Regions from separate parts of the Cupriavidus sp. KB_39 genome, predicted to be linked through region 2. Evidence: riboswitches for the same ligand, from Rfam matches in the RefSeq annotation. Region 2 holds a riboswitch; the other holds the start of a gene.
The links. Region 2 has a riboswitch for glycine ahead of gcvT (glycine cleavage system aminomethyltransferase GcvT). Riboswitches for the same ligand answer to the same signal wherever they lie in the genome.
Positions count from the first base shown of each region.

Region 1: linked by a shared signal. The riboswitch ahead of AB4Z27_RS17865 (D-amino acid dehydrogenase) and the one ahead of gcvT (glycine cleavage system aminomethyltransferase GcvT) in region 2 are both predicted to bind glycine.

Region 1 is NZ_JBFREV010000023.1:34,114-39,327, forward strand. Features, by position in the region: tRNA gene AB4Z27_RS17860 (tRNA-Leu) at 1-86, shown strand, start outside; gene AB4Z27_RS17865 (D-amino acid dehydrogenase) at 189-1,490, opposite strand; glycine riboswitch at 1,654-1,752, opposite strand; gene AB4Z27_RS17870 (cytochrome b/b6 domain-containing protein) at 1,828-2,379, opposite strand; gene AB4Z27_RS17875 (PepSY domain-containing protein) at 2,382-2,648, opposite strand; gene AB4Z27_RS17880 (LysR family transcriptional regulator) at 2,868-3,878, shown strand; gene AB4Z27_RS17885 (DUF6630 family protein) at 3,900-4,406, opposite strand; gene AB4Z27_RS17890 (ArsR/SmtB family transcription factor) at 4,440-5,129, opposite strand.
Region 2 is NZ_JBFREV010000021.1:51,476-58,254, forward strand. Features, by position in the region: gene AB4Z27_RS17030 (UvrD-helicase domain-containing protein) at 1-1,763, opposite strand, end outside; gene AB4Z27_RS17035 (glycine zipper 2TM domain-containing protein) at 2,017-2,238, shown strand; glycine riboswitch at 2,358-2,445, shown strand; glycine riboswitch at 2,467-2,589, shown strand; gene gcvT (glycine cleavage system aminomethyltransferase GcvT) at 2,682-3,809, shown strand; gene gcvH (glycine cleavage system protein GcvH) at 3,913-4,293, shown strand; gene gcvP (aminomethyl-transferring glycine dehydrogenase) at 4,395-6,779, shown strand, end outside.

The DNA.
Region 1 (5,214 bases), on a different contig from region 2:
CCCAGGTGGCGGAATTGGTAGACGCACTAGGTTCAGGTCCTAGCGGTGGCAACACTGTGGAGGTTCGAGTCCTCTCCTGGGCACCAAGATTGAAGAAAAAGGCCCCGCGCAAGCGGGGCCTTTTTCGTTGGCGCGATGGTTGYCGCCCCTCTCCCTCAGGGAGAGGGGCGGGGGAGAGGGCTGGCGGTTCAGGCAGCGATATCGCGTCCGGTCACGCCGGCCCTCTCCCCCAACCCCTCTCCCGCAAGCGGGAGAGGGGAGAAAGCACGCGGTACCGCCGCCWGCCGGATGACATCGCCCACCATCTCGGCCGTCACCGCCGACAACGTCCACCCCAGATGCCCGTGGCCCGTGTTGTAGAACACGTTGGCCTGCCGTCCGCGCCCCACGCGCGGCATCATGTTCGGCATCATCGGCCGCAGCCCTGCCCACGGCACCACGCTGCGCGTGCTCACGCCGGGGAAGCAGGTGTTGACCCAGTCGATCAGGGGCCGGATGCGGTCCGCGCGGATGTCGCGGTCGATGCCGTTGAACTCGGCCGTGCCGGCCACGCGGAAACGGTCCACGCCGAGCCGGCTGGTCACGAGCTTGGTCTCGTCGTCGAGCAGGCTGACCGTGGGCGCCGCAGCCTGGCTGGCGGCGTCGGGCAAGTTCACCGTGATCGAATAGCCCTTCACCGGGTAGATGTTCACGCGGTCRCCCAGTTGCGTGGCGAACTGCCGGCTGGCCACGCCGGCGCAGACCACTACGGCGTCGAAGGTTGTCGAACTTGTCTGATTACCGTCGCGGACGGTGATGGTGGCCGTGCGGCCGTCCGAGTTGACCGACTGCACGTCCTGGCTGTAGCGCGTGACCACGCCCAGCCGCTGGGCCGCCGCGGCCAGGCCGGAGGTGAACTTGTGGATGTCGCCGGTGGCGTCGCTCTCGGTGTAGTAGCCGCCGTAGTACTGGCCGGCCAGCGTCGGCTCGATCGCACGCATTTCCTCGGGYGTGACCGCGCGGCGCGGCAGGCCGCCYTCGGCCARCAGCSTGGAGACCTCGCCGGCATGGTCGAAGCCGGCCTTGTCCCGGTAGATATGGAGGATGCCCTGCCGCTTGAGATCGAAGTCGATGCCTTCCGCCTCGGCCCAGCCGAACAGGTGCGCGCGGGCGGCGATGGCCAGGCGGGCGGTCTCGATCGTGTTGGCCCGGTAGTGCGGCATGGCGGCGATGAACGCGGCGAACCAGCTCAGCTTGTGCCAGGTGGGGCGGGGGTTCACGAGCAGCGGCGCGTCGTTGCGGAGCATCCACTTGATGCCCTTGACCAGCGTGGAGCGGTGGGTCCAGACCTCGGCGTTCGACGCGGAGAGCTGGCCGCCATTGGCGAACGAGGTTTCCATGGCGGCGTAGCGATGGCGCTCGAGCAGTGTGACCGCGAAACCACGTTTGGCGAGGGCGTAAGCGGTCGTCACGCCGGTGATGCCACCGCCGATGACAGCGATTGTCTTCATGTTGTCAGGTCTTCCAGGACGTCGTGGATGGGGGGTACGTGGCGCACCATGCGCGACGCACGCCCCCTCTGTCCTTGACCTGAGAGATTCACGATGCGCGCGGGCGCATCGCTTGCTCCTTCGGTACCGTCGGCTGACGCGAGCCGGGGTTCTTCAGAGTGCAATGGCGTTACCGGTCCTTTGGCCTGAGAGTTTCCGGGGCGGTTGCTCCTTCGGCGCCGGCCTGCCGGGCGGCAGGCACAGTCTCTCCCGATAACGCGGGTAAAACGGGTATGGCGGGTGAWGCGGTATGACGRGGCTACTATGCCACGGGCGGCGCCGGCGCGGCAACCCCAGGTTAGTCGAGGTCGCGCGGCTTGCGGCCGGTGATCATCGCCCCGACCAGGTTTTCCTTGCCGGCCACGCTGGTAACGATGGCCACCAGCGCGTGCACCACCACCAGCCCGAGCAGCGTGTTGGAGAGCCAGCGATGGATGTCGATGGGCCAGTCCTCGCCCCAGAACGCGTCGAGGCGGGAGAGCCAGCCGGTAACGGCGAGCAGCAGGATCAGGGTCCACATCGCCAGCATCATCACCGCGCCGAGCGGGGTGTGGCTGATGAAGCGCGGCGTGCGGCGCCGGGCCATGGCCCGGGCATGGGCCAGCACGCCGGCGGGGCGCGGCAGCCAGGCGCGGAAGCGCGCGTGTTCGCTGCCGATGAAGCCCCAGAGAATGCGAAACAGCACAAGTCCGGCGGCCACGTAGCCCAGCACGCGGTGCATCTGGTCGCCGGAATCGTCGATGAGGTCGTAGCAGACGATGGCCGCCACGCTCCAGTGCGTGAGCCGCACCACCACGTCCCAGACGCGGAGCGTGGTGGTATTGCGCAGCTGGCCGGCCGGCACCGACATGCTTACTTCTCGATCTCGGACTTCACGATGTCGAGCGTCTTCGTGTCGAAGTAGATCTCGGCCTTCTTGCCGTCCTTGGTGGTGCCATAGATCTCGTAGCAGTTGCCGTCCACCTTGAACTTCTTGATGTTGTAGCCCTGGGCCGCGATCTTGGCCTTGGCGTCGGCCTCGGGCATCCATTCGGACTTCGGATGCTTGTCGCACTTGGCGCCCGCGAAGGCCCCCGTGGAAAACGCACCGGCGATGAGAAGTACGGCCACTTTCAGCATTGCAGCTCCCGCAAGAAGCCCCATCCGGGGCGGATGCCGGAATCGTACGCGGTAACAAGAACAATTCCCAATCAATGTTTTCCCGCACGATGACCTGCATCAAATGCCGTGCGCGCCGCCCGGCGCGGCGGCTATCGGCGTGAACGTCGGCAGCGGGATTGTCCGGGCTGTGGGACAATTCCGCCTCGCCCACASGGCGTGGGTGACGAAGGTGTCTGCATGAAATCGATCGACTGGAAAGACTGGGAAATCTTCTGCCGCGTGGTGGAAGGGGGCGGCTTCACGCAGGGCGCCGAACTGGCGGAAGTGCCCAAGTCATCGGCCAGCGCGGCGGTTGCCCGGCTGGAAACCCAGCTTGGTGTGCGCCTGTTCGAGCGGACCACGCGGCGCGTGCGCGTGACCCAGCGCGGCCAGCAGCTCTATGACCGCGTGGCGCCCCTGTTTGGCGAGTTGCGCGAGATCAGCGCCGAGGCCGCCTCGGTGAGTGCCGAGGTCAGCGGCACGCTGCGCATCGCCACGCCTTACGAGGTGGGTTCGCAGCACCTGTCCGCCTCGCTCTCCAGGTTACTTAAGCTGCACCCGTCGCTGCATGTGGAACTGGACATGAGCTGGGACCAGCCCGACCTGATTCGCCACGGCTATGACCTCGCCTTCGTCATGACCGACACCAACCTCCACGACAGCTCGTTCGCGAGCAAGCGCGTGGTGCTGATCGAGCGTGCGTTCTATGCGGCGCCCGCGCTGATCCGCGAGCACGGCCTGCCGCGCGCGCCGCAGGACCTGAAGGGCTGGCCGACGCTCGGCAACCTCGACGATGTGCAATGGGAATTCCTGCGCGATGGGGTGGAAACCTTCGCCATGGACGTCTCGCCGCGCATCTCCACGCATAACGCTGAAGTCCGGCTCAAGGCCGCGCTGGATGGGCTGGGCGTGGCGCGCATGTCGCCCCGCTTCGTGCACGAGCATCTGGTGCACGGCCAACTGGTGCGCGTGCTGCCCGGCTATACGTCGTCGCCGCTGAAGGTGTACGTGCTGATGCCCGCGCGCAAGCTGATGCCGCCGAGCGTGCGGGCCTTCCTCACTGTGCTCGAGGAAACGCTGGGCGTGCCGGAGACCCGGCGCCCGGCACCGCGCGCCAAGGCGCTGGGGGGCACGGATGGATCGGACAGCGCCGACATCGCCGATACCCCGGACGGTGACGGCGGCGCGGTGGTGATCGGGCTCGACTGAGTTTCCAGGCGAGCCGGTCGGTCAGTAGGGCTGGTCGCCGGGACGGATGTCGAAGCCGAGCGTGTCGGCGATCTCGAGTATCTCTTCGTCGTCTTCGCTGCGCGTGATCCAGCCGCCGTAGGCGTCGCCGCCGGTATCCCAGTTCCAGAGCGTGTAGCCGGCCATGCGTAGCTGCGTGGCGACGATCTCCATCAGCTCGGGCACGCTCGTGCCCTCCAGGAAGTCTTCGTCCTCGGTGTCCTCGGTGCCCCAGTCCACCTCGAGGTCGATCCGCTCGCAAAGCTGGTTCAGGCAGCCGATAAAGGACTCGGCGTCTTTCCAGTCGACATAAAAGCCGGATTCCCAATCGATGATGTCCTTGACCTGCCACAGCAGGCCGGCGGCATCGATCTCGTCTTCCTCGGCGTCTTCCAGCGCTTCCTCGAACAGCGAAAACTGCCGGCTGGTCTGGGCGCTGTCGCCGAGGTTAATCAGCGCGAATAGCCGGCTGATGGCGTCTTGCGCGTCGTCGTCCAGTTCAATTGCCATCTGCTCCTCCTCTGGCTTCGGTATTCATATCCGTCAGGCTGCCACGTTCACGATTTCGCGCTGGCCGCGAGGCGTCACGCGCAGGGCGCGCGACGTGTCCGTACGCTCGATCCATCCGCGTGCCAGCAGGCTGTCGAGCAGCGCCGCGCCGAGCGCCCCGCCCAGATGGGGCTTGCGTTCGCTCCAGTCCGGGCAGGTGCAGGCGAACTGCCGGCGCTTGCGGCGGGTGGCGCCCAGGTCGATGCCAAGCTGCCCCATCGCCTCCGCGCCGGGGGCGCTGAGGTCGACGGCGCTGCCCGACACGATCAGCCAGCCCGCTTCGGACATTCGTTCGAAAAGACCCACCGCAAGTTCCCCAGCCAGATGGTCATAACAGGTGCGAGCCTGTCGCAGCGCCGGCGGCGCCGTGCGGGAGACCGGCACGGCACGCACGCGCGGCGGCTGGCTGGCCAGCGACGCCGACGCAAGCGCCTCGATGGCCACACCAATTTCCGGCGTGGCCAGCCGGTAATAGCGATTGCGCCCACGCGTCTCCACGGCGAGCAGGCCGCCTTCGGACATGCGGGCGAGATGGCCGCTGGTGGACGAGGCCGACAGCCCGGCAATCATCGCCAGTTCGCCGGCCGGCCGCGCGCTGCCATCCATCAACGCCCACAACATGGCCGCACGGCCGGGGTCGGCCAGCAGCCCAGCAAGCTGGCTGATGCCAGGAGCGTATTCCATAGTTCAGTGCGGAGTGAAACGACGGATGAAGTATAGAGCGAGATGCGTACAACCATATAGTGGACAAACGCAACGATATAAAATA
Region 2 (6,779 bases):
CCCTTGGACGCGTGGAGCGTGGAGAGCCGCACCGCGTCCGGGTCTTCCTCGCGGCCTTCGAGCATGCTCATCAGCGCCACGGTCTGTGTCAGTTCGAGCAGGTTCTTGCCTTCGTCGCCAAAGCCGTCGGCGTTGTCGAAGCCGGTGGCCTCGCCCTCCCCGGCCTCGGGTTCCGGGCGCGTGCCCTTGCGCTTGAGCCAGTCGAGGAATTCAAGCGTATTGGTCCAGCGCGACTGGGCCTGGCGCTCGTCGAAGGTATCGTACAAGTACGATTCATAGTGGATGCCGGCCATCATGTCGTCGAGCAGCACGGTGGCCGGATCGGTCTTGGCGCGGTCCGCCAGGCGCACCATCGACTCGCAGAACACGCGCARCGGCTCCAGCTGGCGCGGCTGGAGCTTGCCTTCGATGCCGCCCATCATGGCGGCCTCGAACAGCGACACCTTGGCCTGCCCCGCGAACGTGCCGAGCGCCTCCAGCGTGGTGTTGCCCACGCCGCGCTTGGGCGTGGTGATGGCGCGGATGAACGCGGGATCGTCGTCCGGATTGGCGATCAGCCGCAGGTAGGCGCAGATGTCCTTGATCTCCGCCTTGTCGAAGAAGCTCTGGCCGCCGGACAGCACGTACGGAATCCGCTCGCGCCGCAGGATCTGCTCGAACAGCCGCGCCTGATGGTTACCGCGATACAGGATGGCGTAGTCGCGGAACTGCGCGCGGCGCTCGAACTTGTGGGCGGACAGGCGGAACACCACGGACTCGGCCTCGTGCTCCTCGTCGTTCATCGGATGGATGGCGATGGGGTCGCCCATGCCGTGCTCCGACCACAGCTTCTTGTCGAACAGCTTGGGATTGTTGGCGATGACCGCGTTGGCCGCCTCCAGGATGCGCACCGTCGAGCGGTAGTTCTGTTCGAGCTTGACGACCTTGAGGTCCGGGAAATCGGTCTGCAGGCCGCGCAGGTTGTCCAGCGTGGCGCCGCGCCAGCCGTAGATGGCCTGGTCGTCGTCGCCCACGGCCGTGAACGCCGGCGCGCGCAGGTGCGAGCCGCCGGCCAGCAGCTTGAGCAGCGCGTACTGGCAGGCGTTGGTGTCCTGGTATTCGTCGACGAGGAAGTAGCGCAGGCGGTTCTGCCATTTCAGGCGCACGGCCTCGTCGCGCGCGAACAGCTCGGCGGGCAGGCGGATCAGGTCGTCGAAATCCACCGCCTGGTAGGCGTGCAGCGTGGCCACGTAATTGCGGTAGACCATGGCGGCCTGGTGCTCGTCGGCATTGGCGGCCTGGGCCAGCGCGGTCTCCGGATCGATCATGCCGTTCTTCCACAGCGAGATCGTGCCCTGCACGCTACGGATCAGCTTCTTGTCCGTGGTGGCGAGCTGCTCCTGCACCAGTCCGAAGCAGTCGTCCGAATCCATGATCGAGAACTGCGGCTTCAGGCCGACGTGCTCCGCCTCCATCCGCAAAATCTGCACGCCGAGCGAGTGGAAGGTACAGACGGTGAGCTGCTTGAGCGGAATCCGCTTGCCCTCGCGCGTGGTCTTGCCCTCCATCAGCTTGCCGATGCGCTCCTGCATCTCTTTCGCCGCCTTGTTCGTGAAGGTGACGGCGGCGATGTGACGCGGCTCGAAGCCCTTGTCCTCGATCAGGTGGGCGATCTTTTGCGTGATGACGCGCGTCTTGCCGGACCCGGCGCCCGCGAGGACGAGGCAGGGCCCGTCCAGATAGCGAACGGCTTCGGATTGGGCGGCGTTGAGTCCGTGGGTCATAGGTGGGCGGGTGCCGGATGGCGCACGCTTGGCGGGCGCGCGAAAGGCGTCGATGTTAACACGCAGGGTGGCCTGCGCCGGTGCCTGATGACGGACATCAAGGACGCGAGTGCTACCAGTGTTTCATCGCGGTAACACTTCGTAAAAGTGACGTCCGAGGGGACAYCSGGGGCATGGAGATTGCCTCATACGGTYATGCGGGACCGGCGGCGACGCCGTCCTGATGACAAATTCGGCAYATTCGGAGGCGATCATGAAAACAATGCGAACCCTGGCGAAAATCACGCTGATCGGTGTCACGCTGGCGGCCTTTGGCGGCTGCGCGGACATGAGCCCCAAGACCCGCAACACCGCCATTGGCGCGGGCGTTGGCGCGCTCGGCGGCGCTGCGCTGACCAACGGCAGCGCGCTCGGCACGGTGGGTGGCGCGGCGGTGGGTGGCGTGGTGGGTAACGTCGTCACGAAGGATCGTTGATCCGGCGCGGGTAGTCCTTACCTCAGGCGGCAGGAATTACAGCCAGCCCCCTCCCCGGCGCCTAGCAAGGTGGCGTCGGCGCCGCGTTGACAAAGGTCAACCCGTCCCGTACATTCACGCGCATCCAACCGGGAGAGCGCGCAGCCATTGCGCCGCCGAAGGGGTATCACCCGAAAACTCTCAGGCACCACGGACCGGTCGGATCGGCATGCAACATGCACACGATGCATGCCGCACTCTGGAGAGCGACACCCGCCCGTGCCAACGCATGGCGAGCGTGTCCACCGAAGGGGCGCGCGATGCGGCAAGCTGCATCGTAATCTCTCAGGTATCGAGGACAGAGGGGTCATCCGCCGCGGCGGATTGGTGGCATTGCCATCGATCCCCACGGCGGATGACCCTTTTTTCGTTTTCGCTGCCGTATTCGCTCCAGAGGATTTCCCATGACGCTCCAGGCCACGCCCCTTAACGCCATCCACCGCTCGCTCGGTGCCCGCATGGTCGATTTCGGCGGCTGGGACATGCCGGTCAACTACGGCTCCCAGATCGAGGAACACAACGCGGTGCGCGGCGATGCCGGCATGTTCGATGTCTCGCACATGTGCGTGGTGGACCTGTCCGGCCCCAACACGCGCGCCTTCCTGCGCGGCCTGCTGGCCAACAATGTCGACAAGCTCCAGACCCCGGGCAAGGCCCTCTACGCGTGCATGCTCGACGAAAAGGGCGGCGTCATCGACGACCTGATCGTCTATTTCTTCGCCGAAGACCGCTTCCGCCTGGTGGTGAACGCCAGCACGGCGCTGGGCGACATCGAATGGATCACGGCCCGCAACGCGGCCACCGGCAGCGGCGTGACGATCACCCCGCGCCGGGGCGACGTGGCGCCGGCCGGCGTGGGCAAGCTGGCGATCATCGCCGTGCAGGGCCCGAACGCGCGCGCCAAGGTGCATGAGGCCTTCCCGTCGACCCAGCCGGCCGACGCACTCAAGCCGTTCAACGCRGTGGTGGTGCGGGACCCGATGGTCGGCGAGCTGATGGTGGCCCGCACCGGCTACACCGGCGAGGACGGCTTCGAGCTGGTGGTGGAGGCCGAGAACGTGGCCGGCATCTGGGAAAAGCTGCAGTCCGTAGGCGTGCGCCCGGCCGGACTGGGCGCGCGTGACACGCTGCGCCTGGAAGCCGGCATGAACCTGTACGGCCAGGACATGGACATCCACACCTCGCCGCTCGACGCCGGCCTGGCCTGGACCGTCGACCTGCAGAGCGAGCGCGATTTCATCGGCAAGTCGGCGCTGCTGGCAGCCGGACAACATAAGACATTTGCCGGCCTGATCCTGCGCGACAAGGGCGGTGTGCTGCGTGCGCACCAGAAGGTGATCACCCCCGCCGGCGACGGCGAGATCACGAGCGGCACCTTCAGCCCGTCCCTCTCCCAATCCATTGCCTTTGCCCGGCTGCCGCAGGGCGTTGTGCCCGGCACCGAGGTCCAGGTCGAGATTCGTGACCGCAAACTGACCGCGACTGTGGTTAAACTGCCGTTTGTGCGCAATGGCAAGGCACTCGTGAGCTGAGGCATCCGCCCGGCTGACACCAACGGTCGCCATCACGCCTGCCCGGCTGGCCCCGGCAGGCGAACCGAAACAAGACAAACACTGCATTCCCGGAGAATCCGTCATGAATTTCCCTGCTGACCTGAAGTACACCGAATCGCACGAATGGGTGCGCGTTGAAGCCGACGGCACGCTGACGATCGGCATTACCGACCACGCGCAGGACGCGCTGGGCGACATCGTCTTCCTGGAACTGCCCGAAGTGGGCAAGTCGGTCGGCGCCGGCGACGCGCTGGCCGTGGTGGAGTCCGTGAAGGCCGCTTCCGACATCTACGCCCCGGTGGCCGGCGAAGTCATCGCCGTGAACGAGGCCGCCAGCGCCGCGCCGGAATCCGTCAACGCCAACGCCTTCGACGCGTGGCTGTTCAAGCTGAAGCCGGCCAATGGCGACGATGTGAACGGCCTGATGAACGTCGACGCCTACAAGGCCAGCGTCGGCGCCTGACGCGCTGCACCAGCCGTCTCCCGAGCCAGGAGACGGCGCCCGAGATGCCCGCGCGGCGGCCAGGCTGACCACCTGCCGCCCCGCCCCACGAGACACTTGCCATGAACGCCCCTCTTCCCATGAACGCCGCCCAAGGTAGCCGGCCCACGCTGGCCGAACTGGAGGCGCGCGACGCCTTCGCCGCCCGTCATATCGGCCCGGATGCCGCCGAACAGCAACACATGCTCAAGGTGCTCGGCTACGAGACGCGCGCCGCGCTGATCGACGCCGTGGTGCCCGCCGCCATCCGCCGCCGCGACGGCATGCCGCTCGGCGAATTCACCGAGCCGCTGACCGAGGAAGCCGCGCTGGCCAAGCTGCGCGGGCTGGCGAACCAGAACCGCGTGCTCAAGAGCTTCATCGGGCAGGGTTACTACAACACGCTCACGCCGGGCGTCATCCTTCGCAATATCTTCGAGAATCCGGCCTGGTACACGGCCTACACGCCGTACCAGCCCGAGATCTCGCAGGGCCGCCTGGAGGCGATGCTGAACTTCCAGCAGATGGTCACGGACCTGACCGGGCTGGACATCGCCAATGCGTCGATGCTGGACGAAGGCACCGCTGCCGCCGAGGCGATGACGCTGCTCCAGCGCGTGAACAAGCACGCCTCGAACACGTTCTACGTGGCGGACGACGTGCTGCCGCAGACGCTGGAAGTGGTACGCACGCGCGCGCTGCCGCTGGGCATCGAGGTCAAGGTCGGCCCCGCCGCCGAGGCCGCCGGCGCCCATGCCTTCGGCGTGCTGCTGCAATACCCGGGCGTGAACGGCGATGTGGCCGACTACCGTGCCATCGCCGATGCCGTGCACGCCGCTGGCGGGCTGGTGGTGGCGGCGGCGGACCTGCTGGCGCTGACGCTGATCGTCGCGCCGGGCGAATGGGGCGCCGACGTGGCCGTGGGCAACTCGCAGCGCTTTGGCGTGCCGCTCGGCTTCGGCGGCCCGCACGCCGGCTACATGGCCGTGAAGGACGAATTCAAGCGCTCGATGCCGGGCCGTCTGGTGGGCGTGACCATCGACGCGCAGGGCAACAAGGCGTACCGGTTGGCGCTGCAGACGCGCGAGCAGCACATCCGCCGCGAGAAGGCCACGTCGAACATCTGTACCGCGCAGGTGCTGCTGGCCGTGATGGCGTCGATGTACGCCGTGTACCACGGGCCGCAGGGCCTCCAGCGCATTGCCCAGCGCGTGCACCGCCTGACCGCCACGCTGGCTGCCGGCCTGAAGGCGATGGGCGTGACCCCGGTCAACGCCACGTTCTTCGACACCCTGACGCTGGACACCGGCTTCAACACCGAGGCGATCCACGCCGCCGCCACCGCGCGCGGCATCAACCTGCGCCATATCGGCGCCACCCGCGTGGGCATCTCGCTGGACGAGACCGCCTCGCGCGAGGACGTGGTCGCGCTGTGGGAGATCTTCGCGCACGGCAAGCCGGTGCCGGCCTTCGATGCGACCGAGGCCGCCGTCGGCGATGGTTTCCCGGCCGCGCTGGCCCGCCAGAGCGCCTACCTGACGCACCCGGTCTTCAACACGCACCACGCCGAGCACGAGATGCTGCGCTACCTGCGCTCGCTGGCGGACAAGGACCTCGCGCTGGATCGCACCATGATCCCGCTCGGCTCCTGCACCATGAAGCTCAACGCCACCAGCGAGATGATTCCGGTGACGTGGCCCGAGTTCAGCAAGGTCCACCCGTTCGCCCCGCTCGACCAGACCGTGGGCTATCGCGAGATGATCGACCAGCTCGAAGCCATGCTCTGCGCCGCCACCGGCTACGCCGCGGTGAGCCTGCAGCCGAACGCGGGCTCGCAGGGCGAGTACGCCGGCCTGCTGATCATCCAGAAGTACCACGCCAGCCGCGGCGAAGCCCATCGCGACATCTGCCTGATTCCCTCGTCCGCGCACGGCACCAACCCGGCGTCGGCCCAGATGGCCGGCATGAAGGTGGTGGTGGTGGCGTGTGACGCCGACGGCAACGTCGACCTGCAGGATCTGGCGAAGAAGGCCGAGCAGCACAGCCAGAACCTCGCCGCAATCATGATCACCTACCCGTCCACGCACGGCGTGTTCGAGCAGGGCGTGCAGCAGATCTGCGAGATCGTGCACCAGCACGGCGGCCAGGTGTACGTGGATGGCGCCAACATGAACGCGATGGTCGGCACCGCCGCGCCGGGCCAGTTCGGCGGCGATGTCTCGCACCTGAACCTGCACAAGACCTTCTGCATTCCGCACGGCGGTGGCGGCCCCGGCGTGGGCCCCGTGGCCGTGGGCGCACACCTGGCGGACTTCCTGCCGAACCAGGACAGCGTGGGCTATCGCCGCGACGACAACGGCATCGGCGGCGTCTCGGCCGCGCCGTTCGGCTCGGCCAGCATCCTGCCGATTTCGTGGATGTACGTCGCGATGATGGGCTCGGCCGGCCTGACCGCCGCCACCGAGAAC